DNA from 2 places in the Anaerotruncus sp. 80 genome. Region 1 is predicted to be linked to the other one. Evidence: riboswitches for the same ligand, from Rfam matches in the RefSeq annotation. Region 1 holds a riboswitch; the other holds the start of a gene.
The links. A riboswitch is a leader RNA that binds a small molecule or an ion and turns the genes downstream of it on or off. The one in region 1 is predicted to bind thiamine pyrophosphate.
Positions count from the first base shown of each region.

Region 2: linked by a shared signal. The riboswitch ahead of thiT (energy-coupled thiamine transporter ThiT) and the one ahead of thiC (phosphomethylpyrimidine synthase ThiC) in region 1 are both predicted to bind thiamine pyrophosphate.

Region 1 covers NZ_QWES01000012.1:64,051-79,810, forward strand. The annotation lists gene D1155_RS07385 (GLUG motif-containing protein) at 1-4,325, shown strand, start outside; gene yhbY (ribosome assembly RNA-binding protein YhbY) at 4,466-4,762, shown strand; gene truA (tRNA pseudouridine(38-40) synthase TruA) at 4,779-5,588, shown strand; gene D1155_RS07400 (cytidine/deoxycytidylate deaminase family protein) at 5,581-6,054, shown strand; gene D1155_RS07405 (MraY family glycosyltransferase) at 6,085-7,200, shown strand; gene D1155_RS07410 (S8 family serine peptidase) at 7,197-9,047, shown strand; gene D1155_RS07415 (helix-turn-helix transcriptional regulator) at 9,108-9,371, opposite strand; gene D1155_RS07420 (vitamin B12-dependent ribonucleotide reductase) at 9,613-11,913, shown strand; TPP riboswitch at 12,029-12,138, shown strand; gene thiC (phosphomethylpyrimidine synthase ThiC) at 12,223-13,527, shown strand; gene D1155_RS07430 (amino acid racemase) at 13,572-14,249, opposite strand; gene D1155_RS07435 (DMT family transporter) at 14,556-15,476, shown strand; gene D1155_RS07440 (aminopeptidase) at 15,552-15,760, shown strand, end outside.
Region 2 covers NZ_QWES01000023.1:36,744-52,503, reverse strand. The annotation lists gene tpiA (triose-phosphate isomerase) at 1-368, shown strand, start outside; gene secG (preprotein translocase subunit SecG) at 439-672, shown strand; gene D1155_RS12080 (sodium-translocating pyrophosphatase) at 777-2,792, shown strand; gene ybaK (Cys-tRNA(Pro) deacylase) at 3,105-3,599, shown strand; gene D1155_RS12070 (GNAT family protein) at 3,611-4,114, shown strand; gene D1155_RS12065 (AzlD domain-containing protein) at 4,132-4,443, opposite strand; gene D1155_RS12060 (AzlC family ABC transporter permease) at 4,440-5,156, opposite strand; gene D1155_RS12055 (glycosyltransferase) at 5,351-6,391, shown strand; gene D1155_RS12050 (polysaccharide deacetylase family protein) at 6,388-7,128, shown strand; gene D1155_RS12045 (lysylphosphatidylglycerol synthase transmembrane domain-containing protein) at 7,118-8,155, shown strand; gene D1155_RS12040 (enoyl-CoA hydratase-related protein) at 8,189-8,965, opposite strand; gene thiT (energy-coupled thiamine transporter ThiT) at 9,022-9,672, opposite strand; TPP riboswitch at 9,725-9,836, opposite strand; gene D1155_RS12030 (thiamine diphosphokinase) at 9,881-10,498, opposite strand; gene D1155_RS12025 (DUF975 family protein) at 10,580-11,341, shown strand; gene D1155_RS12020 (ATPase) at 11,449-12,561, shown strand; gene D1155_RS12015 (response regulator transcription factor) at 12,672-13,355, shown strand; gene D1155_RS12010 (HAMP domain-containing sensor histidine kinase) at 13,345-14,625, shown strand; gene D1155_RS12005 (ABC transporter ATP-binding protein) at 14,690-15,448, shown strand; gene D1155_RS16115 (ABC transporter permease) at 15,451-15,760, shown strand, end outside.

The sequences.
Region 1 (15,760 bases):
GTAACGTGACCAACCGGTTTATGGGAACCATGGATGGTAACGGATACAAAATCAAGGGGTTGACTTTGAGCAACAATGACGCAGGACTGTTTGCCTATATCGGTGCAACAGGGCTGGTATACGATTTAACCATCGAAAATGCCAACGTGCTGTTCTCTGACAATGCGGCAGTTGTGGCGCTGAACAACTTTGGTACCATCGCTTCCTGCGGTGTTATCAACTGTAATATTACTGCGGATACTGGTGCGGTGCTGGGCGGTATGGTCAGCAGAAACTATGGTGTTATCAGAGACTCTTATGTGGAAGGCGGCAGCCTGACTTCTAACGCTAGTTCTGCAACCGGTCATGCTGGCTTTGTTGGTGCTAATGAAGAGGGGGCTGTCATTGAGCGGTGCTGGACTTCCATGGATGTAACCACGGGCAGCGAATATGCAGGCGGATTTTTGGGTCTGGGCTATGGCGGAACCATTCGTGACTGCTTTGCGCTGGGCAATGTTTCTGCAAGAAGCTACTCTGGCGGTTTTGTGGGAAGTTCTGTATTTGAAGGTAATATCTATGAAAATTGCTACGCTGCGGGTAAAGTGACTGTTGCAAGCGGCACCGAAGGTCATGGTTTTATCAGTCCGAGAAAGCCAGATTCGGCATTTTCGACCGATATCAGTGAAGAAGTGAAAAACTGCTACTATAGCAGTGAGTCTTTGCCGGATGATTATGCGCAGGCTAAAACAGCAGACGAGCTGCGTCAAAACGCTTTCCTGCGCCTTTTGGATCAAGGCAGAGGTATTTTTGCACAGGATAAAGAAAAGAACGACGGTATGCCATATCTGGTTGCTGTAAAGGCACCTGAAAAGGCAAAGACGACTGAGATTACAGTAAAGATTGCGTTAGCGGTTTACGACAAGAACAGCTATACTTTCTCACAGCTGGGTGATGAAATTTCTGTTACTATGGACAGCAACGGAAATACACGAGTAGTCGATTTGATGGATGCTGCAGTGGAACAGGAAAAGCTGACCTATGCTTATAAAACGACAGAAACCTTCGGACGGTATATTCACACCATCAATGATTATGCTGTGGAATCTCCGGATGGTTGGATGTTTAGTATTAACGACAAGCTTTCCAATGTCAGCGCCTCCCTTGCTAATGTCAAGGACGGCGATAAGCTTTTGTGGTACGAAGGCACCACAGAAAATCTTTTCAAAGGACCGACCTGGGATGCTTTGACAAAGGGCGAAGCGATTGAATGGATTGATATTTCATCTGTTGAAGAACTGCAGGCTCTGGCGGCAAGCAGTGACGCAGATACGCTGTCAAAGAATTATCGTTTGACCTGTGATTTGGATTTTGCAGGTGCAGACTTCTCCGGCATTGGAAGTGGAAACACTCCGTTTACCGGCGTCTTTGACGGGCAAAATTATACTGTTTCCAATGTGAAAATAGTAGGCAGCGGAAACGGAACAGGTTTCTTCAATGTGATCTATGGTGCGACGATTAAGAATCTGCACCTTGTGAATGTGGATGTAACTGGAGAGAATCAGGTCGGCGGTCTTGTAGGTATTGCAGGTGCGCAGCTTGATAAAGAAGATGTTGCGAACAATAAGGCAAATCTGATTGGAAACTGCACGGTCAGCGGAAAAGTCAGCGCAGCTGGAAAGAATCCGGGCGGCGCAGGTGGTCTTGTAGGGCAGAACTGCAGCGAGTATGACAAAGATACGCTCTTTACTATTGCAAGTGCTATCGACAAGTGCAGTGCTGATGTTGCTGTGACAGGTCTTTACAAGGTCGGCGGTCTGGTCGGCGAAAACGGCGGTATCATTACAGAAAGTGCGGCTGTCGGTACAGTTACGGCAGAAAAAGGCGTATATACTGGCGGTTTTGTAGGAGATAACACCGGCGATATCTACAATTGCCATGCAGATGGCGATGTAACAGGTGAAAACCACACCGGCGGCTTTGCAGGATTCAGTGACGGAACCGTAAAGAACTGCTACAGTATTGGTACTGTTACTGGTACAGAATACACAGGAAGCTTTGCCGGCGCAATCAGCAAAGCAGACTTTGTCATCGGTGCAGGAAAGGTTATTGTAAATGGAACGTCGGGACAGGGTTATAATGCAGGTTTTGCAGGCGAACTAGGCGGTCAGCTTTCTGGTATGGCAAATCAGGTAACCATAAAGGATGCTTACGGAAACTGCGTAAGCGCAGATGGTGTGCTGAATATCTGCGGAAATCAGAGCAAGTTTACCGGCGAGGCAGAGAAGGAAAAACTAAGCGATATGACGCTTTCAACTATGAAAGACGTCAGTGAAAAGCTGTACGAAATGTTCGGCGTAAATCTTTCAATAAAGAATTTAGAGGATGAAGCGAAGAAATATGATAATTTATCGGTTTCTGAGTCTGTAGAAGCAGTAACTGTACTGACCCTTTTGAAAGAGGGAGAAACACCGGAAGAGGGGATTACAGCGGTCTACACTGTAGATAGTGCTTATGATAAGTATCTTGCCGGAGGTGAGAGCCTGACTTTGAGGATGAACAATGATACGGAAAAACCGATTATCATTCCGGTGGAACTGAAGCTGACTGACGAGGTAAACGGCACCTATACTAAGAAGATGACAGTAGTGCTTCCTGTCAGCGGTGAAAAGAGAGCTGCACTGATGGATGCAATCGCTGCCTCTTATGAAAAGACCAGTGATGGATGGACCGTAATGGATATGGCGGTTTATGAGACTTTAGAAGGAAAGACGGCAAAGACCGATGAAGAAACGCTGCAGAATGCACTGAACCTGCTGATTGCAGAGGCTGCCGGCGATGAGGCAACTGCTTCTGATCGAGCAAGACTGGAAATCGTGCTGCGCGCTATGGGTATTGACAGCAGCAAACTTTACGAAGTCAACAGTCTGACTCCGATTGACAACAGCAAGAAGCTGACTGCTATGGATCTTCTGCAGGGTGGCTATTACGGTGCGCCTTGGATTCTGCTTAGTGAATATCAGGGCAATGTAAAGTTGACCGATGGTCAGAGGGACGCTCTGGTACAGATTTTGAAGGACAACATGCAGGACGGACTGTTCAGCTATCAGTGGAATGGCGAGACCTACCACGATGTAGACACGGCAGCAGCAGCTTTGGCGGCTCTGGCACCTTACTGTGATACAGACGCAGAGGCGAAGGCGGTCGTAGAACAGATTCTTGCGGCGCTGAAAACGGCGCAGCAGGATAACGGTTCCTTTGGCAATGCCAATGCAGACGCTATGGTGATCATCGGACTTCTGGCAGCAGGTGAAAATCCATTTGCATGGAAAGCAGCCTCTGGCGCCAGCGTCGTGGATGGCATGCTGAGCTATGTCAACAAGGAAACACTGAAGTTTACCTACGGAGGCAGTGATAATGCTCTGGCGACGGAACAGGGTTTCCGTGCACTGATTGCACTGGAAAAGTATGACGGACAGAATGCGTACAACTTCTATGACTTTGGGAATGCAGCTGTTAGTCCAGGTCATGCAACCGGTCAGGGCACTGTAGAGGTACCGCCGGCACCGGATGACAGTCACAAGGATATCACCGTGTCTGTAAGCGTTGAGAGTCATAACGGTATGTGGCTGGAAAAGAAAACCGTCACCGTAAAAGAAGGCAGCACTGTTTACCATGCCTTTGTAAAAGCGCTGGACGGTAGCGGAATTACGCAGGTAGGCGCTGAAAAGGGCTATGTAAAGTCTATGACTAAAGACGGCGTGACCTTGGGAGAAATGACCGTGGGCGCAAATTCTGGCTGGCTCTATAAGGTCAATGGCATTTTGCCTGACAGGGGACTGACCAGTTGGGAAGTCCATGATGGTGATGAAATTCTCTGGTATTACACTGCTGATTATCAGAAGGATCCGTCAGCAGGCGGTATTATAGGCGGAGGTAACGGAGATGATACCGATATTGAAGATCCAGACACACCGCTTGACCCAGGTCCTGAAGCAGTAACAGGATTGATTTCCAAGATGAAGCTGACTGCGCGTTCTGCTAAGACCAGCAAGAAAAACGTGAAGGTTACTGTCAAGGCAGACAAGACCACAACCGAGGCGATTAAAGAACTGAAGGAAATGGGATATACTGTAAAATACATGTACTTCCGTTCCACAAAGAAGGCAGCGGGTTACAAGAGCATGCTGACAAAGACAGGTAATACTTACACCAATACAATTGGTAAGAAAGGTCAGATGTATTATTACAAGGTTCAGATCAGGGTCTATGATAAAGACGGAAAGCTGGTTGCAAAGACAGCGCTGAAACAGTGCAAATACGCAAACAGACTTTGGACAAAGAAATAATAACCGTATAATGAAAGGAGGACGCCAGACAGCGTCCTCTTTTTTTTCTAAACTTTACGTTTTCTTCGCACAAAGTGACAAGTTTTATGGTATACTATAACGGATTGAATGCAGAATTAAGATGAAATGAGGATAGATTTATGATTACAAGCAAGCAGAGGAGTTTTTTGAGAGGACTTGCACAGACCACAGACCCTACGGTATATATTGGAAAACAGGGACTGACGGAGAATATCGTCAAGGAAATTGACACCGGACTTTACTGCAGAGAGTTGGTAAAAGTGAAGATTCAGGAGGGCTGCACTTTGAGCCCGAAAGAAACCGCCAACGAGATTGCTGAGAAACTGGGAGCAGAGTTTGTTCAGGCCATCGGAAGAAAATTTACCCTGTACAGAGAGTCTAAGGACAACAAGCAGATTGAGCTTCCGAGAAAGTAAGGCATTAGAATCAAACATGGAAAGAAATATTCTTTTGACGATTGAATATGACGGAACAGGTTTCTCCGGCTGGCAGAGACAGCCTGGCGTGCGGACGGTGCAGGGCGAACTGGAGAAGGCGCTGAGCCATGTATGCGGAAAGCCGGTACAGATAAACGGTACCAGTCGTACCGACGCCGGTGTGCATGCGCTTTCCCAGCGGGCGTCTTTCCGGGGTGAGTTTGGGATTCCTACTGACAGAATCCCTCTGGCAGTCAATAACTATTTGGCGGGGAGTCTGGGAAGCGGATACGCCTGTGGTGATGTGCGGATTATCAGGGCAGAAGAAATGCCGGCAGACTTTCATGCACGGTTTGACTCCAAGGGGAAGACTTATCGGTATATCTTAAGACATGGCAGCGCAGCCAGCGCGTTTTCGCGAAATTACTGTTACCACCTGAAAGCCGCTTTGGCAGCAGAGCCTATGCGTAAGGCAGCAGCTTTTATCGAGGGAACTCATGACTTTGCTTGTTTCCAGGCTGCGGGGGGAACCGTGCGCGAGACTACCGTGCGCACGATATATGACCTTCAGATCAAAGAACCTGTGGCAGGAGAGATGCACATAGAGGTGACCGGCGATGGCTTTCTCTACAATATGGTGCGGATTATTGTGGGTACTTTAGTAGAAGTTGGACAAGGGAAGAAGTCTGCAGAGGACATTCCGGCAATTCTGCAGTCGGCAGACAGACAGAGAGCGGGGCACACAGCACCACCCCAGGGCTTGTACCTGGTGGAAATATATTACGATGAAAAACCAATGAAAGAAAGGAACGACGATCATGGCTGATACGAAGATTTTAGCAAAAGATAACAGACCTACATGGGATGAATATTTTATGCAGATGGCAGAGTTGACAGCAAAGCGCTCTACCTGCCTGCGCAGACAGGTTGGAGCAGTTATTGTAAAGGACAAGCATATTGTGGCCACAGGATATAACGGCGCGCCCAGAGGCATTGCCCACTGCGACGAAAAGGGTGGCTGCCTGCGTCAGAAGATGGGAGTTCCATCGGGACAGCGCCATGAGCTTTGCAGAGCGCTTCATGCGGAACAGAATGCGATTATCCAGGCGGCAACGCTGGGCCAGAGCATCGAAGATGCGACCATCTATGTTACCAATCAACCTTGCGTAATTTGTGCAAAGATGATCATCAACGCAGGAATTAAACGCATTGTGGTAAAAGAGGGTTATCCAGATGAGCTTTCTGTAGAGATTTTAGATGAAGCGGGTCTTAAGATCGTCATGCTGGACTAATAGAATACAAGTACGAAGGATAACAAATTTATGGAAATTACGAGACTGACGCTACTGGCGGCTTTTGTAACAGCTTTTGCGCTGGCACTTTTGTTTACGCCGGTTGCGATTAAGATTGCTCCTAAAATCGGTGCGATTGACGTGCCGAAAGACGGACGAAGGATGCATACCAAGGCAATGCCTCGCTTTGGTGGATTGGCAATCTTCGTGGGAACTATCGGTTCTCTTGCAATTTATGCAGGCGATAATGAAAAGATGATACCGGTTTTGATTGGCGGCACTATGATCTATATTCTGGGTGTGGTTGACGATTTAAAGAATCTGAACGCGAAACTGAAGTTCGGCGGTCAGCTTTTGGTTGCGATTTTGATGTATTATATGGGGCTTCGGATTAAGTTCATTGCAAACTATTTTGGAGAAGGAAAGCTCCTTTTCGGGGAAGTGGTCTGCTTTATCGTGACGGTGCTTTGGATTGTAGGGATTACCAATACCATCAACCTCATTGACGGACTGGACGGACTTGCGGCTGGAAACGCAGCGATTTCTGCCCTTTGCATTGCCTATGTTGCCTATATTCATGGAGATCAGTATGGTATGATGATTGTTTGCCTTGCTATGCTGACTCTTGCCGGCGGATGTTTGGGATTTTTGCCCTTTAACTTTTTTCCGGCAAAGATTTTTATGGGAGACGGAGGCTCGCTGTTTCTCGGGTTTATGATTGCTGCTCTGTCGGTGGTAGGACCGCTGAAACGGTCGACCATCATTGCAGTTGTAGTGCCGGTCGTGGTGCTGGGAATTCCAATCTTTGATACGTTTTTTGCTATTTTACGTAGGCTTGTAAATAAAAGACCGATTATGGAAGCGGACAAAGGTCATCTGCATCACAGGCTGATGGCATCGGGATACGGACAGCGAAGAGCTGTGTTGATGCTTTACGGCGTTAGTGCAACCATGGGAATGGCGGCTGTGCTGATTAGCAGAGAGCTTTATAAAGACGCTTTTGTTTTGGTAGGGATTGCGACTATATATTTGTACGTATTCCTCACCGATCCGAATCATAAAATGCCGCACATCAAGGCAGTCAATATTGCAAAAGAGGAGCGGATGGAGGAGAAAAGAAGCGAAAAATCGGAGGCAACAGAATGAAAAGGTTAAAGAAAAAAGGCATAGTTTTATTTTTAGCCATGGCACTGGGTGTAACTATGGTGCCGGTGATTTCTTTTGGTACGGATACAGCAGGAGATACCTCTGCAGAGGTCAGAAAGCAGGAATATATCTTAACAGCCACTTCAGATTTGTCAGAGCTGAAGCTGCCGTCTTATGTAGAGGACATCAGCTTTGATGGAACCGATTTGGCACTGATTAAGGTCAAAAACGGTATTACAGAAGATCAGATTAGAGAGGATTTGGAGGCGCAGGCAGAGAACTTTTCTGTACAGCCGAATTTTGTATATGAAGCGACAAGGGTTAATGATCCTTTTTATGGCTTGCAGTGGGGCTTGCATAATGAAGAAACCGGCGTGGATATCGGTTTTGAAGAAAGCTATGATTTTATCATGGAACATCTGAATGAAATGAGCGAAACTGTAGTGGCAGTTATCGACACCGGTATGGACTATACGCATAGCGATTTAGCTGCAAATATCTGGGTAAATTCTGGAGAAACCCCAGGAAATGATAAGGACGATGACGGAAACGGCTATCGGGATGATGTTCATGGATATGATTTTGCCAAAAACAGACCTCTCAGCGATGGCGCAATCAACAACTACTATGCCCATGGAACTCACTGTGCAGGCATTATCGGCGCAGCTACTAATAATGGGAATGGGATTGCCGGAATTGCCTCTGCTACAGGCAAAGTTTCCATCATGGATTTAAAGGTACTGGAAGGTCCGAAGGGACTTGGAGACAGCTACGATGTGGTTAGAGCTATTCGCTATGCAGAGAGAAACGGTGCAGATATCTGCAACTTGAGCATGGGTTCCTATGTCGACGATGAGACTTTGTATAGGACCATTGCGGCATCAGATATGCTGTTTGTCTGCGCAGCAGGAAATGATGGACTGAATCTGGACAATAAGCCGATTTATCCGGGCTGCTATGACTTGAGCAATGTAATCTGTGTCGGCAATGCACAGAGCAATGGCAGACTGAACAGTAGATCCAATTACAGCAGTAAATCTGTAGATATTGCGGCGCCAGGAACCGTGATTCACAGTACAATTCCTAACAATAAATATGATGATATGTCAGGAACCTCCATGGCGGCTCCTTTTGTAACGGGGGCGGCAGCGGTGCTGCATTCCTACTATAAAGATATCAGCGCAGCAGGTATCCGCCATTTGCTTCTTTCCGGCGCCCAGAGAAAGAGTTCTCTAAACGGAAGAGTGGTGTCGGGAAGATTTTTGGATTTATATAAGTCGCTGACAGATTACAGTGAAGATGATTATCAGATTGATGTCAAGGCACCGCAGCTAAAAGCATCGGTATCTAAAATCAGCGGTTCCTATAAACAGAAACTGAAAATCGCAGCAAGCGATGACAGTGGTCTTTTGCCAACTGTGCGATATGCTAGGGGCAGTCAGTCTCTTTCCTACTTCCGAAGCGGGGCAGGCACCAAGCTTTCTTTGAGTGCAGATGGGACGGTCAGCAAAACCCTAACCATTCCGGGCATTTATTCGGTATATGCGGTGGACGCAGCAGGAAATGATGTACTGGTGAAAGCAACCTGCACTGTTAATGCGGTTAGCAGTCTAAAACTGAACTATTCGAAGAAGAGTCTCGCAAAGGGGAAAGCCTTTACCTTGAAAGCGACTCTTTCTAAGAGTGGCGTCAACGGCAGAAAGTTGACCTATACTTCTTCAGACAGGACTATTGCTGTCGTAAACAGCAAAGGAGTGGTTACTGCAAAGAAAAAGAAAGGTACAGCAACCATAACTGTAAAAACAAGTAACGGACTTTCCAAAACGTGCAAAGTGACAGTAAAATAATTCCTGAAACAAAACAAAAACCTCCAGATGACACCCTGTATGGTGCAGCTTCTGGAGGTTTTATATTTTAGGCTCTGAATCCTTTCGCTTCTTTTTCGGTACGGCGTTCTTTGATCTGGGATAAGGCGTGGGATCGTCAGTGATGCCATAGATATAGTCGAGACTGGTTTCAAAGAGAAAGGACAGTTCCTTTGCCTGCTCCGTTGTAGGATAGCGTTTGCCATGCTCCATCTTTGAATAGTCAGCCTGGTCTATACCGGTTTCGATTTGCACTTTGACCTGAGTAAGACCTTTTTTCTTTCGAAGTTCTTTGAGTCTATTCACTGTCACGCCTCCTTTCTAGAACTATTATGGCAAATTGACCTACAAAAAATAGGGGAAATTGACCTATTTTAGGATTTCTTTCGTTCCGCTGCTAGTCTTTTAAGAAATAGGATAAATTGCGGCGTGCGCAGTCTTCTTATAAAGCTATCGTGAATTTGTTGGAAGAACTTGTTGCTATACACTACATATAGTGATATAATTATCTCTGTGACAATATATAAAGTGTATAGCGGAGGAAAATATGGCAATTTCAGAAATCAGCAAGAATGCTTTAACAGTACTGGAAAAACGATATCTGGGCAAAGATGGAGAAGGTAACCTGACGGAAACAGTAGAAGGTATGTTTCGCAGAGTTTCAGATACCATCGCTGCAGCAGATGCAAAATACGATAACACGACAGATACGAAGGCGCTCAGCGATCAGTTCTTCGAACTGATGACGGATTTGCGCTTTTTACCAAACTCCCCGACTCTGATGAATGCGGGTAGAGTTTTGGGGCAGCTTTCAGCCTGCTTTGTTTTGCCGGTGGAAGACAGTATGGAAGGAATCTTTGATTCTGTAAAGAATGCGGCATTGATTCATAAGTCTGGTGGGGGTACGGGATTTTCTTTTTCAAGACTTCGTCAGAGTGGATCAGCCGTTAGATCTACGGGCGGCGTTGCCAGCGGACCTATCAGCTTTATGAAGGTATTCAATGCGGCAACGGAGGCTGTGAAACAGGGTGGCACTAGACGAGGTGCTAACATGGGTGTACTTAGAATTGATCACCCGGATATTTTGGACTTTATCAACTGCAAAGCAGACAATAAAGAGATTACAAATTTTAACATTAGTGTTGGTATTACGGAAGCTTTTATGGAAGCGGTAGAGAGCCAGAGTGATTATGATCTCATCGACCCGAAGACAAAGCAAGCGGTAGGACATCTCAGCGCAGAAAAGGTCTTCGACCTTGTCGTTGACCATGCGTGGAAAAACGGAGAGCCGGGCATTATTTTCCTGGACAGGCTTAACCGCGATAATGTGACCCCGACGCAGGGCGAAATTGAAAGTACCAATCCGTGCGGAGAACAGCCGCTGCTGCCATATGAAAGCTGCAACTTGGGCTCCATTAACTTGGTGAAGATGCTGAGAAAAACGCTGACGGGCTATGAATTTGACTTCCGTCTTTTGGGAGAAACTGTAGAGCAGGCAGTGCATTTTCTGGACAATGTCATCGATGCCAATAATTATCCTTTGGATAAGATTGCAGAAACGACCCGTGCGTCCCGTAAAATCGGACTGGGCGTAATGGGATGGGCAGATGCTCTTTTAATGCTGGGTATTCCATATAATTCTGATGAAGCTGTGGAGCTTGCTGAAAGAGTCATGGGGTATATCAATACGGCAGGTCATGCGGCAAGCAGTAAGCTGGCAGCAAAGCGCGGAACTTTCCCGTTATTCTCGGTCAGCACTTTAAAGGATGGGGCTGCTATGAGAAATGCGACGGTGACTACCATCGCTCCGACCGGCACGCTTTCTATCATCGGCGGATGTTCTTCCGGTGTAGAACCGGTCTTCGCCTATGCGTTTATCCGCAATATTATGGATGGCACAGAGATGATCGAGGTGAATCCGGTTCTGACAGAGAAATTGAAAGAACTGGGGCTTTATAGCGACAGACTGCTTCGCAGAATTGCATCAGAGGGAACTATCGCTCACTGTGAGGAAATCCCGCAGGAAGTGCGCGATGTTTTCGTTTGCTCACACGATATCAAGCCGATTGACCACATTAAAATGCAGGCAGCTTTCCAGCGCCATACGGACAACGCCGTTTCAAAGACTGTAAACTTCCCTAAGGAAGCCACCAGAAACGAAGTGCGAGAGGCATATCTTCTGGCATACAAAGAAGGCTGCAAGGGTGTGACTATTTATCGTGACGGCAGCAGAGAAGAGCAGGTACTTAATATCGGCAAGGTAAACAGAGAAGGTGCATCTGCGCAGACTGCGGCAGCTTGCCCGACCTGCCAGGAGGAACGCTACGGTCATATCGAACCGCGTCCGCGTCCTGACGTAACCCGCGGCTTTACAGAAAAGATGAAAATCGGCTGCGGAAGCCTTTATGTGACGACCAACTACGACGAAAACGGCATTTGCGAAGTGTTTACCAGTACGGGAAAAGCCGGCGGCTGCCCAAGCCAGAGCGAAGCTACAGCGAGATTGGTATCGGTAGCGCTGCGCAGCGGTATCTCTATTCAGGAAGTTTATGATCAGCTGAAGGGAATCAGATGTCCGTCTACCATCAGACAGCAGGGCATGGGCTGCACATCCTGTCCAGACGCTATCGCAAGGGTGATTATGAAAGTTTCTAAGATTATTGAGGAACAGTCAGGTGAAACCGCAGCGTCGGTAGCACCAACTGCTGCAGCAGTACCTGCACAGCAGAGCCAGAAAGTACCAGCATCTGCCAGTGAGATTCATGCTTGCCCGGAATGCGGAAGTGTAGTGGAACATGAAGGCGGCTGTGTGATCTGCAGAAACTGTGGATTTTCTAAGTGCGGCTGATAAATGCGTCTTGCGGATGGCGAGCTGCGTAACGCATACCGCAGTCGCGTGCCACCGCATCGGATTGTAAAGAATTTCTTGCAATTTGTAAGATACAGTGCTAAGATAAATATATAAACATAAAAAAGGGAGCTCATAGTAATGGGCTGAGAGGGAGCTGATACTGCTTCGACCTGCAACCTGATTTGGATAATGCCAACGTAGGGAAATATGGACGATTTACTGCCAATGGACCTGCGGGGACATTGGCAGTTTGTTTTTTTGCGGCGGCTGCAGATGTCCGAAGATACGTAAGGAGGAAAAACGAAAATGAGAGCATATGCAACACAGATGGAAGCTGCACGCAAAGGGATTGTAACCCCGGAACTTGAAATTGTAGCAAAGAAAGAGCGCATGACGACAGAAGAACTGCTGCCTCTTGTGGCATCTGGTAAAGTGGCAATTTGCGCCAATAAAAATCACAAATGTATCGATCCGGAGGGAGTCGGTTCTATGCTGCAGACCAAGATTAATGTGAACCTGGGTGTTTCCAGAGACTGTAAGGATATGGATGTGGAACTGGAAAAGGTCATGGCGGCAGTCAATATGGGAGCCCATGCCATCATGGATTTATCTTCTCACGGAGATACAATTCCTTTTCGCCGCAAACTGACAGCGGAATGCCCTGCCATGATTGGAACGGTGCCGATCTATGACAGCGTGATTCATTACCAGCGGGATCTGGATACGCTTACTGCGAAAGATTTTATCGATGTAGTGAGACTGCACGCAGAAGACGGCGTGGATTTTGTAACGCTGCACTGCGGCATTACCCGAAAGACCATCGATCAGATCAAAAAGCATAAGCGGAAGATGAATATTGTTTCCCGCGGCGGCTCTCTGGTCTTTGCATGGATGACTATGACCGGTGAGGAAAACCCGTTTTACGAGTACTTTGATGAAATTTTGGATATCTGTAGAGAGTACGACGTAACTATTTCTCTGGGAGATGCCTGCCGTCCAGGCTGTCTTGCCGATGGATCCGATGTCTGCCAGATTGAAGAGCTGGTGCGTCTGGGTGAACTGACAAAGCGTGCCTGGGAAAAAGATGTGCAGGTAATGGTAGAAGGACCTGGACATATGCCGATGGATCAGATTGCGGCGAATATGAAGCTGCAACAGACCATCTGCAGCGGCGCACCATTTTATGTGCTGGGTCCAATTGTGACAGATATTGCCCCGGGTTACGATCATATTACCTCTGCTATCGGCGGGGCTATCGCAGCAGCTTCCGGCGCAGCATTTTTATGCTATGTAACCCCGGCAGAGCACTTGGCACTGCCGAACGTGGAAGACGTAAAACAGGGGATTATCGCTTCCAAAATCGCAGCCCACGCAGGGGATATCGCAAAGGGTGTTCGCGGGGCTCGTGAAATGGACGACCGTATGGCTGATGCAAGACGAGAGCTGGATTGGGAGGCACAGTGGGCATGCGCCATTGATCCTGAGACGGCAAAGGCAATCCGTGAGGAACGAAAACCAGAACATGAAGATACTTGCTCTATGTGCGGAAAGTTCTGCGCTGTCAGAAGTATGAACAAAGCTCTGGCAGGGGAACATATTGATATATTATAAGAAAATAAGCAAAACAGCCGTTTCGATAGCGGCTGTTTTTTAGTTTATTCAATCGCCATCTTTGCGGCGGTTTCTCCGTGTATGATTGTCGTATCAAAGAGTGGGATTTCGGTGTGTTCCTGCTGCATCAGCATGCCGATTTCGGTACAGCCGAGGATAACGCCCTCTGCGCCGGAAGCAGTCAGCTTTTCGGCAATCCTGTAAAATTTCTTTGAGGATTCTTCTTTGACAATACCAAAGCCAGTTTCCTCAAAGAGTACTTTGTCGATAAACGCCCGGTCGTCTTCTTCGGGGATGAGGACTTTCAGACCTTTTTCCTCCAGCCTGCCGCGATAAAAATCTTCTTCCATGGTGATACGGGTTCCCATGAGACCAATACAGGAAATACCTTTTGCGAGAATTGCGTCAGCAGTGGCGTCTGCGATATGCAGCAGCGGCGTTTTTATGTGCGCCTGCAGGAATGGAGCATGCCTGTGCATGGTGTTGGAACAGATAATATAATAATCACAGCCTGCGGCTTCAATCTGGCGTGCGCCTTCCAGCAGCACCTGCTCCTGTTCATCTTTGCGGGTGATAAAAACATCTTGCAGGTTGACGTTGGCGAGAACCATTTTGGCGCAGTTGTATTCGCCCAGTGCATTTGCGACATAGTGATTGATGTATTCGTACATTTGCAGAGAGGAATGCCAGGACAGACCTCCAATCATGCCGATGGTTTTCATGATAACACCTCCAGTGGGATTTTTGTTTTCTTTAGTTTACTTGATGGGACAGAAAAAGTCAATGCGAGGCAAGACGAAGGATATGACAAAGGCACGAAAAATATGTCAAAATTGAATTCACGCTTTGCCGTGGGGAAGAGAAGGGATTCATGGCTTTACTGTGATAAGCTGCAGCATAGCATGGTTTTAGAAAATTTCCAATGAAATAGGTATTATACCAATCATTCTAAAATTACACCCTTTTAAATGCTTTTTTCTTCATGCTACAATATAAGCTAGAGTTGGCTAGAGCTAGGAGGAATTGCCATGAATCAGGGAAAGAGCGTTTACAGCAAGGGAATTATTATTGCAGTTTTCAGCGAAGTTCTCTTTGGACTAAGCTTTATTTTTATTAGAATGTGCGTCAACGATGTGTCGGTATTTACACTACTGTCGTGGCGTACCATCGTAGCGTTTTTCGCCATGACCATTTGCGCAGTGCTGGGCATTATTAAAATCGATTTAAAAGGAAAAAATTTGAAGCCGCTTCTGCTTCTCAGCTTTTTTCAGCCGGTTTTATATTTCATCATGGAAACTCTGGGCGTGCAGAGAACTACGGCGGCGGAAAGCGGAGTGCTTCTTGCCTGCATTCCTATTATTACTATGCTGTTTAGTGCAGTATTTCTGCGGGATAAGCCGACCAAGCTGCAGATTGCATGCATGGTAGTAACTGTAGCCGGCGCAGTGATGATTGGAATGGGTGGTGAGCTGACGACTTCCAGCAGCTTCCTTGGATATTTGTTTCTGCTTGTTGCCATGTGCAGCGAGTCAGCGTACGCTATTACTTCCCAGAATATCAAAGGCTTTAACAGTGCAGAAAAAACTTATGCGATGATTGTCAGCGGCGCGGTAGTGTTTACCGGCTGCGCCCTTGTGGAACATGCAATGAACGGAACGGTTGTCGAATTTCTGACCCTGCCTTTACATAACAGCGGTTTTTTGGTGTGCATTTTGTATCTGTCTTTAGGGTGCAATCTGATTGCGTTTCTTTGCGCAAATTATTCCATCTCTATCATCGGTGCGACAAAGCGTGCCGCCTTCGCAAGCATAGCTTCCGTAACGTCAGTCCTTGGCGGAGTATTTTATCTGGGTGAAACTTTTACGAAAACCCAGATTATAGCAACGGTGCTGGTACTTGCAGGTGTTTATGGGGTAAATCGGTTTGGAAAAAATGGCGAAGAGGCGTAAGGAAAATCTTTCCTTGCATTATCTCAATCTTTGGGCTAAGATAAAGGATAGAAAGAAGTAAAGGAGTAATGTCAAATGGAAAGACCAAACGCTTGGAAAAGCTATAAGGAAAATGATTTAAAGGCTCTTGAGACTCTTTGCGAAGAGTATAAGGATTTTTTAGACAAAGGCAAGACCGAAAGAGAATGTGTAAAGAATACCATCGAAATGGCAAAAGCTGCGGGCTATAAAGACCTGGCGGACGTAATCAAAGCTGGAGAAAGTCTGAAGGCTGGCGATAAGGT
Region 2 (15,760 bases), on a different contig from region 1:
GCGAGGATTTGGCACAGAGAGACGCTGGGATCGAACAGGAAGTTGTATGTGCGCAGATAGAAAAGGCTTTTGCAGAAATTTCTGCAGAGGATGCTGCTAAAGTGGTGGTAGCCTATGAACCAATCTGGGCAATCGGTACCGGCAGAACCGCAAGTCCCCAGCAGGCAGGAGAAATGTGCGCATGGATCAGAAAGTCTATCGAAGGTCTTTACGATGTAGATACCTGTGATAAAGTGATTATCCAGTACGGAGGCAGCGTAAAGCCTGAAAATGCAACGGAAATTATGGATATGGACGAGATTGACGGCGCGCTGGTTGGCGGGGCTAGTCTGGATTCGTCTAAATTTATGGAGATTGTCAACTTTTAGCAGGAAAACACTTGATTTTTCGTGGTTCTTATGATAAAGTTAAATGGTTAAATTTAAAGGAGGGAATAAGATGAAGATCGCTCTTATGGCATTACTGGCAATTGCAAGTATCGTTCTGATTTTAAGTGTTCTTCTGCAGTCTGGTAACAGCGATGGTTTATCCGGTTCTATTGCAGGCGGTGCAGAACAGCTTTTCGGAAAGAAAAAGGGCAGAGGATACGAAGCAATCTTAAGCAAGATTACAGTCGTATGCGCTGTGTTATTTATCGTGCTTTCACTTGCTATTGTTTCAATGTTTAGTTAATAATTTAATTTAAAATATTTGTTTGGTTTTATAAGAGGCGCGTGCATATGCGGTGCCTCTTTAAACGCGTTATAAACCAGACAAGAAAATGGAGGTATTATATTATGAATTGGATTGTACCAATCGCGGCTGCGGTCGGACTGTTGGTAGCCTTCTGCTTGTCCTCCTGGATCAGCAAATCTGACGAAGGTACTGACAGAATGAAGGAAATCGCAGGATACATCAGAGAAGGTGCTATGGCTTTCTTAAAGAGAGAATACAAGACCATGGTTATCGTAATTGCTGTGCTGTTCCTGCTCATCGGATTTGGCCTGCAAAGCTGGATTACTGCAGGACTGTACCTAATTGGTGCGCTGCTGTCTGTACTGGCAGGTTTCTTCGGTATGAACGTGGCAACCAAAGGTAACGTAAGAACTGCATGGGCTGCCAAAGAAGCAGGTATGCCAAAAGCGCTGAAGATTGCATTCAGATCTGGCGCTGTTATGGGTCTTTGCGTATCCGGTCTTGGACTTTTCGGTCTTGGCGTAGTGTTCTGCGTACTGGATCTTGCAACTGTTACAGAATGTATCACAGGCTTCGGTCTGGGCGCTTCGTCTATGGCGCTGTTCGGAAGAGTAGGCGGCGGTATCTATACCAAAGCTGCTGACGTAGGTGCTGACCTTGTTGGTAAGGTAGAGGCAGGTATCCCTGAAGATGACCCGCGTAACCCTGCCGTTATCGCTGATAACGTAGGCGACAACGTAGGTGATGTTGCTGGTATGGGTTCCGACCTGTTCGAATCTTATGTAGGTTCTATTATTTCTGCTATTACTTTGGCTTCCGTTGCTGTTGCCAATGCACCAGAAACTGCAATGTTCTCTGAAACAACTGCTGCACTGTTCCCGCTGCTGCTTTCTGCAGTAGGTATCATTGCTTCTGTACTGGGAATTCTGATGGTAAGAGGCAGCGAGGGTTCCAACCCTGCAAATGCCTTGAACATGGGTACTTACATCAGTGGTATCATTGTAATCGTTGCTTCTCTGGTTATGAGTAAGTATATGCTGGGTGATTTCACTTATGCATTTGCAATTATTGCAGGTCTGGTTGCAGGTATTGCAATTGGTAAGATTACAGAAGTTTACACTTCCGGCGATTACGGTTCCGTTAAGAAAATTGCTGAACAGTCTCAGACAGGTGCTGCTACTACTATTATCAGCGGTCTGGGCGTTGGTATGATGTCCACTCTGTGGCCAATTATCATGATTTGTGTAGCTACTTTCGTAGCATATATGTTTGCAGGTGTTTATGGTATCGCACTGGCAGCTGTAGGTATGCTGTCCACAGCAGGTATGACTGTAGCAGTTGACGCTTACGGTCCTGTATCCGATAACGCTGGCGGTATCGCAGAAATGTCTGAACTTCCACACGAAGTTAGAGAAATCACCGACAAATTAGACGCTGTAGGCAACACTACCGCTGCAATCGGTAAAGGTTTTGCTATCGGTTCTGCTGCTCTGACTGCACTGGCTCTGTTTGTATCCTATGCAGAAGTAGCAGGCATTTCCGAAGTAGGAATTAACCTGCTGAACCCAATCGTAATTATTGGTCTGTTCCTGGGTGCTATGCTGCCGTTCCTGTTCTCTGCTATGACAATGAACTCTGTAGGTAAAGCAGCTAACCAGATGATTGAAGAAGTTAGAAGACAGTTCAGAGAAGACAAAGGCATCATGGAAGGCACTTCCAAGCCTGACTATGCTAGATGCGTAGATATCTCCACTGGTGCTGCTCTGAAAGAAATGGTTATGCCAGGTCTGATGGCAATCATTGCGCCTTTAGCAGTTGGATTTATTTTAGGTGCTGAAGCTCTTGCAGGTATGCTGGGCGGTGCACTGTCTGCAGGTGTACTTCTTGCAATCATGATGTCCAACGCAGGCGGCGCATGGGATAACGCTAAGAAATATATCGAAGAAGGAAATTACGGCGGTAAGGGAAGCGAACCTCACAAGGCTGCTGTTGTAGGCGACACTGTAGGTGACCCGTTCAAAGATACTTCCGGTCCTTCCATCAACATCTTGATTAAGCTGATGACAATTGTATCCGTAGTATTCGCACCAATGTTTGGCGCTGGATTACTGGGCTAATCAGTATCATTGATGAAAACTACATCGCACTGCACGGGAAACCTGCAGTGCGATGTTTTAATTTCGGTGTTAAAATGAAAAAATGTTAGCTGTAAATTTCAGCACTTGTTGCAATGTATTTTATTTCCAGTTTTCATCTTTTCTTCAAACGATTTTCAAAATCTCGATTTTGTCCGCAAAAAGAAACCATTTTTGGCAGTTTTGAAAACCCAACAGAGTTTTTACGAAAACTGGAAGATATATTCAAAGTTATTGTCACTTTGTCGTTCCTGTGATAGAATAATATGGATTTCATTAAAAAAGGATACAGACATGGCAAAGAAAGAAAAAGAGCCAAAAACCAATGCGGTACGCATGGTGGCGGCGAAAGGGATTGCTTATCAGCTACATACTTATGAAGCGCCGGAGGGCTTTTTAGATGGTGTTTCAGTGGCAGAGCAGGTAGGACAGAATCCTGATATGGTATTTAAGACTCTGGTTCTCGTAGGACATAGTAGACAGAATTACGTCTGTGTGATTCCTGTGGCATGTGAACTGGATCTAAAGAAGGCGGCGAAGCATTTTGGAGAAAAGAATATCGAAATGATCCATGCGAGAGATATTACGAAAATTACCGGTTATATCAAAGGCGGCTGCTCTCCGGTCGGTATGAAGAAATTATTTCCGACTGCTATTGACGAAAGGGCGAAGAATCATCAGAGGATTTGCGTCAGTGGCGGTAAGGTAGGACTGCAGATAGAGCTTTCACCGGTTGATTTGGCAGAATTAGTTGGTGCACAGTTCACCCATTTAACGAGAGAAGAATAAGGAGGCTGCTTATGAATATCAGAAAAGCCGCTGAGACGGATTTTATAGAGATTTTGGATATCTATGCCTATGCCAGAAATTTCATGTCGGAAAACGGAAATCCAACCCAGTGGGCGATTTGGGGTTACCCCGAAAAAGAACTTTTGGAGGGAGATATGAAAAGGGGCAATCTTTACGTCATGGAAGATGGAGGCAGTATCTGTGGCGTATTTGCTTTTATTATAGGTGCTGATCCGACCTACGACAGAATTGACGGCGGTCAGTGGCTAAACGACAGAGCCTACGGAACCATTCACAGAATCGCAGGAAACGGCACGGTGAAAGGGCTGTTGCAGCAGTGTGTGGATTTCGGATTTACCTTGATTGACAATATTCGTATTGATACCCACGAGGACAACAAAATTATGCAGCATTTGATTCAGAAGTGTGGTTTTACTTACTGCGGAATCATTTCTTCGAAAGATGGATCGCCAAGACTTGCATATCAGATGGCAAAGGAAAACCCCGGCACATAGGAAATGCCGGGGCTTTTTTATAAGAAAAGTTCCACCAGATACACTGCTGCACAGGATGCCAGAGCAACCGTGAAGAGATTGCCGGAAAACCACGCTACGATAACGGCAACGGCAAAGGCGACCATCCCTGAAATTAAGCTGCTGGTTGCCGTGATGATAGCTGGAAACGCCATGACAGCCAGTGTCACATACGGCACATAGTATAAGAAAGATCTGATAAAGGTGTTGGTAATCTCTTTTTGGATTAGCGTGAGCGGCAGGGCGCGGATTGCATAAATGGTAGCAGCCGCAACCAAAAGATAGATATATGTATTCTGTTCGAAGTTCATGACTGCACCTCCTCAGTAGTGTTGACCGGCTTGATGATTGCCGCGGCTGCTGCAATCACCAGGGTGAGAATGATAATTCTGGTGCCGGAAGAAATCTCTGATAGAACCGGCAGAAAGGTAAAAGCACAGCTTCCTGCCATGGAAGCCAAAACTACCAATGCGATGGCTTTGTCGTTTTTTGAGGCTGGAATCACCACTGCCAGGAACATACCATAAAGCGCTACGCTGAGTGCGCTTGCAAGACTGACAGGCAGGATATTGCCGACCAGAGCGCCGAGAATGGTTCCAAGTACCCAGCCTGGAGAAGCAACTGTGGCAGCACCTAGAGGATAATATGGATTCAGTTCTCCCTTGATTGATGCAGAAATACCGAAAATTTCGTCTGTTACAAAATAGGACAGCAGCAGCCTTTTGGGCAGGGAAGTGTTCGGATTAATCTTCTGTGACATGCTGCAGGACATGAGAAAATATCGGATATTAATAACCAGCTGCGTGATAATCATGGCAATATAGCCTGACTGACCTGCAATGACTGTTAATACTGCAAATTCACCTGCAGAAGCGTGCATCAGAAAAGACATCAGACCAGCCTGAAAAGCATTGATGCCCATTGATTTTGCCGCAATTCCCAGTGTAAAACCTACCGCAAAGTAACCAAGTGCGATAGGGGTACCATCTTTTAAACCTTTTAAATATTGTTTTTTATTGTTCATACGTTTTTTATCGCCTCATTGTAAAAATTCGTCTTGTTCTATTGTAATCTATCTGATTTACTTAGTAAACCCAATTTTTTCCCAATGTAAGAATTTCGTAATAAAAACATTAATGAATCTTAATTTCCTATTCATTGGCAGTTAAGATTTATGTTGTACTATGGTAGTATCATAAATCAAAAGAGGTAGAGGATATGAACATTCTAATTTTGACAGGACGATTCGGCATGGGGCATGTTAAAGCTGCCGAAGCAATCAAAGAACAGATTTTACAAGAAAACAGAGATGCAAAGGTAACGACGATTGATTTTATCGACTATATGTTTCCTGTACTCAGTAAAACGATTTATCAGGGGTTTAATTTTATGGTAAGCCGTTGCTCGGGACTTTATAATGCGATGAATAAGGCAGCAGGAAAGAATAGTGGGGTGCCGCTGAAGCTGACTTTTACCAGAAAAATTGACAGACTCATAGAGGAACATAATGCGGATGCTATCGTGGTAGCATTTCCTGTATGTTCCCAGTATATTTCCTCTTACAAGAAAATGAGACAGTGCAGTATACCGCTTTATACCTATATCACGGATATTACTGCGCATGAGGAGTGGATTGCACCGAAAACAGACAAGTACTTTGTTGGGGATATATCGACGAAAAATGCGTTGCTTTCTAAAGGGGTCAGCGAAGAGAAGATTGAAATCACAGGCATCCCGGTAAGACAATGTTTTTATCAGGAGTACGAAAAACAGAATACCGGCAAGAAAGAGGTGCTCATCATGGGTGGAGGCCTAGGGCTTATACCGTCTTCGGAGGATTTCCTGGAAAAGCTATCAAAGTGTCGTGATATAAAAGTAACTGTAATCACAGGAAAAAACGAGAAACTGAAGCGGGAACTTGAGAAAAAATTCCCAGCAATTGAAGTCATTGGGTATACACAAGAAGTTAACCACTATATGCAGCGGGCGGATTTGATTATTACGAAGGCAGGCGGTATTACGACCTTTGAAGCAATTGCGACAAAGACACCTCTTTATATTATAAAACCATTTCTTGAACAGGAGTTTGGCAATGCTAAGTATATTGAAGATCATAACATTGGCAGGGTTTTATGGGACACCTATGCCGATGAAGCAGAAGATATTTTACAGCTGCTCAGACATGACAGACTGCTGGAGACAATGAAGAAAAATATGCAGGAAATAGGAAAAGGATTTAGTAAAGGGTTGATTGCATGAAAAAGAAATTATTAATAACGACATTGCTAGGAATGGGAATTGCAGCAGGCTACAGCTATATACCGTCGCAGCTTGGAAAAGTGCAACAGAGGCTTAAGCAGAACGCAGAAGATGCAATTCAGTCCCTGGCAATACGAGAAAAGGTGCTTTATTTGACTTTCGATGATGGTCCGCATTCTGCGTATACAGGAAAATTACTGGATTTACTGGCAGAGTATGAAATAAAAGCGACTTTCTTTGTAGTAGGAAAATTTGCGGAGGATAATTCTGATCTCGTCTTGCGAATGGCACAGGAAGGGCACACTGTGGGAATCCATTCTCTGGAGCATAAAAGTGCAATGATACAGACACCATCTTATACCCGCTGGGATTTTAAGAAGAGCCTGGAAATCATGGAGGATTTGGGCATTGACGTAAAATACTACAGACCGCCTTGGGGACACGTCAACTGGTCTACCTTGCAGCAGATTAAAAGTCACGGTCTGCAAAAGGTTCTTTGGGACGTGATGGTCGGTGACTGGGAGGAAGACTCTGATGAAGAACAAATGCAGTACCGGCTGCTAAAGCACGCATCGCCGGGGAGTACTATCTGTCTCCACGACGGCAGAGGCGATGGAGCAGTACAAAACGATGCACCTCTTCGCATGATTGAGACGTTAAAGAAAACCATTCCCCTTTGGCTGGAAGAAGGGTACAGATTTGAAACCATAGATGAGAAGTATAGACATGAAAATTAGCTTTATAAAATTATGCAAAAACGGCGGCTTATTTCTGATACTATTATTGCTGACTTTTTACAGTATCTTTCGGGAAACACAGCCGTCACAGATTTTGTCAGCTGTATCAGGGGCAGATATAAAGTATCTATTGCTGGCGATCTGTGCTATGGGGATTTTTCTTCTCGGAGAGGGACTGAACATTGGACGTTGTCTGCAGCTTTTTGAAAAGAACAGGTCTGTGCTTTGCGGCATCAAATATGCTGTTTGCGGATTCTTTGGAAGTTCTGTGACGCCGTCTGCTTCCGGTGGACAGCCGCTGCAGCTTTATTTTATGCACAGGGACGGCGTAAATCTGTCCCATGGAACGCTGGCGCTGCTCTTTGAACTGCTCAGCTATCAGATTGTAACCATTGTGTTAGCTGTACTTGGTTTTTTTGCTGTGCAGGATACAATTTCGGCGTCCATGGGGGATATGAAGGTATTGCTGTTTTTTGGAGTTGGCCTCAATGCGGTTGCGATGATAGTACTAATCTGTGCAATTTTTTGTGGACAGGTGGCTGAAAAGATAGTTAGTTTATTTGTAAAGTTTGCAAAGAAATGCAGTGAGGAAAGGGGAGCACGTCTGGAAGAAACCCTGACCAGCGCGCTGCAGGAATATCAAAGGAGTGCGGTTTTCTTAAAGCAGAATAAAAACATTTTTGTTAAGACCCTGGTAACGACAGTTGTACAGATGATAGCTATGTACAGCATTCCTTACTGGATTTATTTAAGCTTAGGCTTGTCAGGATATTCGGCTGTAACTGTGATTTTCTTGCAGGCGGTGCTTTTTGCTTCTGTATCTGCACTGCCGCTGCCGGGCGCTATGGGAGTCAGCGAAGGGGCATTTTCTATCCTGTTTCAAACTCTATTTACAGGAGGGCTGCTGCCGGGTGCTATGTTGCTCTCAAGAAGCATGAGTTTTTATCTGCCACTTGCGGTCAGCGGAATTTGCACGATGATTTTGCTGGTAGGTGTTAAAAAGTGCACCATTAGACCTGAAATTTAGGCTATTGGTGCACTTTTTATCTTCTTGCGAAATTTATTTATTCTTAAATTCCGGTGCTCTCTTTTCCAGGAAAGCAGCCATGCCTTCTGTCTTGTCTTCGGAGCCAAAGGCAGCGGTGAAGGTTTCGATTTCAAATTTGCTTGCGGATTTCATATCCATATCGTAACCGTTGTTGATAGCGGTTTTAGCAGTTGCGATAGCGATAGGAGCCTTAGAAGCGATGGTTTTAGCAACTTTTTCGGCTTCTGCAATTAATTCCTCAGGTGCGGAGATTTTCTCAACCAAACCGATTCTATACGCTTCAGAAGCAGGAATCATTTCAGCGGTCATAATCAGGTATTTTGCCATGCCTTTGCCGACCAGTCTAGCAAGTCTCTGTGTGCCGCCAAAGCCTGGGATAATGCCAAGGCCAACTTCCGGCTGACCGAATTTTGCTTTTTCGGAAGCGATTCTGATGTCACATGCCATGGCGAGTTCACAGCCGCCGCCGAGAGCAAATCCGTTGACTGCAGCGATTACAGGCTTTTCGATGTTTTCAATCAGGTTCATTACTTTGTGACCCATAATCATCATCTGGCGACCTTCCAAGGCAGTGAGCTGGTGCATCTGCGCAATATCAGCGCCTGCAACAAAGGCTTTGCCTTCGCCAGTTAAAATAACTGCCAGAACGTCTTTATCTGTTTCAATTTTGGTGAAAGCGTCATAAAGCTCAGTAAGTACATCCATGTTCAGCGCGTTCATTGCTTTCGGTCTGTTAATGGTAACGTAAGCAATATTTTCTTTTATTTCGTATTTGATGTTCTCGTACATGTTTTTTCTCCTTCTTACATATATAGAAAAATAGTCCTTGTTAATAATATAACACTTTATAAGCTCTTTTTCAACCCTTCAAAAGCGTTCTTCACAGGAGAAAGTGAAATAATTATCAATGTCAGGATTCCTTCAGCGGCAAGATAGGTGAAATTATACCATAAAGACCAAGTAACCGCGTTAAATCCTTCAGGTGCATAGCTGCCGAAGAAGACAATGCCGGAGAGGGCTGCACAGATATAACGCACGAAGAGTCCCAGCACGTAGCCTTTTGCAAGACCGTTTTTCTTATCCTTAAATACGCCGGCAAGTCCCAGAGCGCCGAAAGCGAAGGGATAATCCACAAGAAGCTGCACGGGGTGAATGACGTAAGGGCTGAACAGCAGATTCAAAAGTCCCACGACAAAGCCACAGATGACGCCTCGGCGGGTCCCCAGAAAATAGCCGCAGAGGGCGAGGGGAAGCATGGAAAATACCGTAACCGTTCCGCCAAATGGCATTTCAAAGAGTTTCAGCTGTCCAAGCCCCAGTGCCAGCGCAGCGAGCAGGGCAGAAATCGTCAGTGCCTTTGCATCAGGCTTTTGTGATTTGTTTTCCCGTTCTTCCTTGGACGGAATTAGAATCAAAGCAAAAAATACGACAATCACGGCAATGATGATAACGTGACCAATGGTGGATTCAAAGAATCCCTGCATGTTTTTGAACATAAAAAATACCTCCATCTTGTAAATGATTGGAGGGGAACTGAACCTGGCATATGTGATATAATCAATGCTTCCCTACGGCAGTACTAACTGCATCAGGTGTTGAGGGTCTGGCTGCGCCCGAAGGCTGACAGTCATTCTCAGCAAAAGCTCCCCTAGCGAATACAATAATAAGGATAGTGCGATTTTTCCATTTTGTCAATGGTTAATTTTACAGGTCTTTGGACAGAATAATGAGAAGCATGCCGTCCGTAAAAGAAACTGTAGCAGAATCACAGATAATTTCATTGCTAACACCTAAAGTGGTTTTATTCGTCAGGTGGTGATTCGTTAGTGGATATTTGACACCGCGGAGGGTGACATTTTTTGCATCGTCTCCGTAGCTGATAATACCCAGATAGGTATAGGCGTTTTTTGGAACCGTGTAAGTGCCGGGCGCAACCATAAAGAGGTAATTTTGTCCATCAATAAGGCTAAGACGAATGGTTGTGCCGCAAAATTTTGCAAGCATGCCGATATTGCCCATGGTATGGTCAAAGCGGCCTCCAAGCCCGCCGAGGAGGGTAATATCTTTATAACCTTTGGAAACTGCCAGATCAATGGCAGCTTCGCTATCGGTCATATCCTTTTCCATGGGAAGCTTGATGACATCGCCAGAAGGTACGTTCATGGAATCGTAGTCGCCGATGAGAAAGTCAGGAGAAAGCCCCAGTTTTTGGGCAATAAGCAGACCGCCGTCGGCACAGATAATCTTATTAAACTCAGAAAAATCAACGGTCAGACTATCTGCGTGTTCAAGGTGTGAAGTAATAATTAAGGTTTTTTCCATAGGAATTCTCCGATTTCAATTGTATTTATTCTACAGATATTATATAATATTTTTATCGAGTTTAAAATAAGGAGTTTTTATATGTACAATATTATTGTAAGAGAAACCAGTTCTGAAATTCGTGCTATTGCGCGCAGCTCTCTGAAAGGCTGCTGGCCTCAGGTGGCAATCGGTGTGTTTTTGTACTATGTAATGACAATGACAATTCCGGTTCTTTTAGGCTATCTAATGCCTTTTGCATCCTACAATTACTATAATACGTTTTTTGAACAATCCATTAGTCTTTCTTATGTAGCCAGACTGTATAATCTAGTGCTGACCGGCGCCTTTGAGCTGGGACTTTGCAGTTTTATGATTGGATTTTTCCGCAGAAAGGAAAGCAATCCAGCAGGCATTTTCAATGGATTTGAGAACTTTCCAAAGGCTTTTTGTCTGTTTGTCGTACAGAATATCTTCATTGCCCTGTGGGCGTTGCTTTTGGTAGTTCCAGGAATTATTGCGGCAATTCGTTACAGTCAGGCATTCTATGTTCTTGCTGATCATCCAGACAAGGGTGTTATGGAATGTATCGAGGAGAGCAAACGTATGATGAATGGCAACAAGGGCAAGTTTTTCTGCCTGATGCTGTCCTTTATCGGCTGGGCAATTCTGGCCGCAATTCCGAGCGCATTTATGCCAATAATTCCTGGCATAGTTGGCGAAATTATTGATTTGGTATATTCTATTCCAGTTTTCTTTATGCTGACATATCTTTACGTCACACGAGTGGTATTTTACGATTTAGCCAGTGGTCATCTGGTTGCAAAGTCAGAGCCTTCGCCGGAAGATAGCTATTACTTCTAATAATGATTATAAAGAGCGCTTTCTTAGGAAGGCGCTTTTTCAGTTGGAACAAGTGACAAGGGTTCCTTCATATGATAGAGAATCAGAAATAGATTGGAGGAATTACATTGTCTATCATACGTCACTATTTCCCTGGCAATAATACGCCAGAGGGATTTTTCTCTTACTACGGATACATTCTTGGACAGCGTGAGGCAAGCCGTATCGTTTGCATTAAAGGCGGTCCCGGCACAGGAAAATCTACTTTTTTAAAGAAGGTGGGCAAAAGACTTTCGGAAGCGGGGGAAAGTGTAGATTTTCTGCATTGCTCTGCAGACGATAATTCCCTGGACGGAATCATTCTGCCAGATAGAAAAATCGCTTTTGTGGACGGTACCAGCCCTCATGTTATAGATCCCATTACGCCGGGAGCTGTTGATTACATCATTAACTTCGGAGAATTCTGGAACGACAAGAAAATCGCAGACTGCAAGGAGGACATCATCCGCTATAACGAAGAATGCTCCGGATGGTACAAAATCGCTTATAATTATCTGGCGGCAGCAAAGAAAATTTACGATAGCATGGCAACCATCTACGATGACGGAATTGAGGTTTCTGAGATTTACAAGTTGGCTGCAGATATCATCGGTCAGGAATATCAGAAATATGATATTTCTTTTAAGTCTGGTGCAGTAAAAAAATTCTTTGCAACGGGTCTCACATGGGAGGGCAGTATTTCCTATCTGAAAACCCTGCTGCAGCAGTCCAAGAAAATCTACCTGATTAACGTACCGGAGGGCTACAGCAATACAAGCTTTATGAACGTGTTGCAGGATGGTGCTGTGTACCGCGGCTTCGACGTGGAAAGCTTCTACTGTCCGATGGATCCTGCCTATAAACTGGAACATCTGCTGGTGCCTGAGCTGGGTCTTGCATTCATCACCACAAACAAGTGGCACGATCTGGAGCCTTGGGAAATCACCGGGGAAGAAGGCACATTGAAAGAAATCACTATGGTGGATATCAGCGATTATCAGAGCACTTACTTCGCTGAAAAGAACGCAGGTATCATCGGGAAACTCTCAAAACTGTACGCTTCTTTGATTCAGGAGGCCATGGATGCGCTGGCAAGAGCCAAGGAGACCCACGATCTTGTAGAGAAGATGTATATTAGAAATATGGATTTTGAGAAAATCGATCAGCTGGTGGAAGACACTGTAGCAGAGATTTTGAAGTAGATGAAAAGGCACTTGCCAGGGTCAGAGGGACCAAAGGCAAGTGCCTTCTTGCTATTCTTTTTCCAAGCGGTTATAATAAGAGCATTCAATAGAGAAAAAGGTGGTAGGACATGCATTACAATTGCTTAATCGTAGACGATGAAAAAATGTTGGCGGACAGCACGGCGGAGTACTTCAATCTCTTCGATGTGAAAACAGAAGCGGTGTACAGCGGCGCTGAATGTTTGGCATTTTTAAGTGAACATACAATTGATTTGCTTCTTTTAGATATCAATCTTGGTGAGTGCAGCGGTTTTTCTTTGTGTAAAGAGCTGCGGGAGACGACGGATATTCCGATCCTGTTTATTTCTGCAAGAAGCAGCGACGATGATAAAATTGCGGCACTTTCCATCGGCGGTGATGACTATATACAGAAGCCTTATTCTCTTGGCGTACTTCTGGCGAAGGTGAAAGCGGTGCTGAAGCGTTACGGCAGAGCGCAAAATACTTGCTACGACGACGGTTATCTTCGTGTTGATTTTACTGCCCGTGAGGTTTTTGCAGGCGGCGAGCCTGTAAAGCTTACTGCTATGGAATTTAAGCTTCTGGTCTATTTGATGGAAAGCAGCGGTACAGTGTCTAAACAAGAGATTTTTGAAAATGTTTGGGAAGACAAATTCACAGGAGACGGCACCCTCAATGTACATATCAGAAAGATTAGAGCTGCAATTGAAAGAGATTCTGCAAATCCTAAATATATTTTGACGGTCTGGGGTGAAGGTTACAAATTTGTGGGGGAAATCAATGAAAAATAGAGCATTTGTCATTTCTCTCATCATCTGTTTTGTAGCGGAATTGGGTATTCTTTTCTTTGCGGCAGGCTCCAGCAAAGATTTTTCTAAGGATAGCGTGGCAGTCAATCGTGTACTGCAGTCTGTGGAGGAGGACTGGACGGATTTGGCTCATCATCAGCAGGCTGAAGGGATGGACTATACAGTCATTGATACAGAAGGTAACGTGCTGTTTCGGACAGCCCATGGAGAAAGCGATACGATACATAAAGCCATCGTACACGGTGACACTATACTTGACGTGGAAATCGACGGCGTTGTTTTGGGAAAGGTGATTATCAAAAATACATCTGCAGAAGTTTTTCAGCGCAATCAGCGGCGCTTAATTTGGGCGCTTTCTGCCGTGATTTTTCTGCAACTTCTAATTTGTCTTGTGTATTTTGCTTATCTTACAAAAGTGGTGATAAAACCTTTTGCGAAACTGAGTGACTTTGCAAAGCAAGTGGCGAAGGGTAACCTGGATATACCGCTGGAAATGGACAGAAGAAATATCTTTGGTGCTTTTACAGAAGCCTTTGATATGATGAGAGTGGAGCTGAAAAAGGCAAGAGAAGCGGAGGCTTTGGCAAATCGCAGCAAAAAGGAACTAGTCGCTGAGCTTTCCCACGATATCAAGACACCAGTAGCTAGTATCAAAGCTGCAGCAGAGGTGGGTGCCGCCCTTGCCGCTGATGAAAAAACGAGAGAGAATTATCTAAGAATTGTTGAAAAAGCTGACCAGATTACGGCTTTGACAAATAATCTCTTGACGGCTACGTTAGAAGAACTTGTGCAGCTTTCTGTTACGCCGGCAGATGTAGAAAGCGGAGCGGTTTTTGGTCTTTTGGCTAGCGCTGATTATCTGCACCGCACCGAAGTTCCAAAGATTCCAGAATGCTTGATTTACGCGGATTTACTGCGGCTGCAGCAGGTTTTTGATAATATCTTTGTCAACGCATATAAATACGCAGATACTGAAATCGAAACCTCTGCAGAAGTTGAGCATAAGCATCTACGCATCGTCATAGAAGACTGTGGCGGCGGGGTTGCGGAAGAGGAACTGCAGACGCTAAAGCAGAAGTTTAAGCGGGGCAGTAATGCGGGCGAGCATTCCGGCGCAGGACTGGGCCTTTATATTGCGGATTATATTATGCAGGAAATGGGCGGAAGTCTGAAGTTAGCAAACGGCGCACAAGGCCTTAAGGTCATCGTGGAGATTGCGCTAAGTGCAAGCGAAGATTTAAGGATTATTTAAGGATTTGCTAAAGACTGTTAAGCAGCTGCAGCGGTAGAATAGAAGCTGAAATGGAGGTTTTATGATGAAAAATATACTGCTGGAGACGGAGAATTTGAGCAAGTCCTTTTCTAATGGAGGAACTTTACAGCACGTTCTTAAAAATATCGACCTGAACCTTTACGAAGGAGATTTTACTGTAATTATGGGTGCCAGCGGCGCAGGTAAATCGACGCTTCTATATGCGCTGTCTGGCATGGATACGCCGACCCTTGGAAAAATTACCTTTAGTAATGAGGATATCTCTCATTTGAATCAGGATCAGCTTGCTGTGTTCAGACGAAAACACTGCGGCTTTGTGTTTCAACAGATTCACCTTATTGACGGTATGACGGTGATGGATAATATTCTTTCTGCGGGTCTTCTTGTGAAGCAGAAGAAACAGGAGCTGGTTGAAAGAGCAAAAAGTTTGTGCAAGCTTGTTGACATTTCTGAGGAAATGCTGCATAAATTTCCTTCCCAGCTTTCAGGCGGTGAGGCTCAGCGGGTTGGAATTGTCAGGGCGCTGATTAATACGCCGGAGATCCTTTTTGCAGACGAGCCTACAGGGGCGCTAAATTCAAAGACCGGTCTTGCGGTGCTAGATCTGTTGACATCCTTTCATGAAAAGGGACAGAGCATTGTGATGGTGACTCACGATATGCGTTCAGCCAGAAGAGGAAATCGAATCCTCTATTTAAAGGATGGTATGATTTTGGGCGAGTGCAATCTTGGTCATTATGTCCATGACGATAAGTCTCGTCATGAAAAACTTGCAGCATTTCTGGAAGAGATGGGGTGGTAGCCGTGAAGAGACTTTTTCTGATTGCAGCTGCCAATCTGCGCAGAGCAAAGGGGCAAACTGCTGCTATCGTTGCGCTTGTGCTTCTTGCTTCTGTTATGCTGAATCTGGGACTCATGCTTTCTATGGATTATAAGGAAAACTTTGACAGATATCATGAAGAACTTAATGCCGAGCATGTCATCTTAGCAGTTGGCAGCCGCAGCCCAGAGGTTCGCAAGACGATAGAAGAAGAACTGACTGCAAATGTGCTGACAGAAGATTACAGCTTTAGTGATGCCTATATGATGATAGGCTCTTTTCCCTATGGAGATG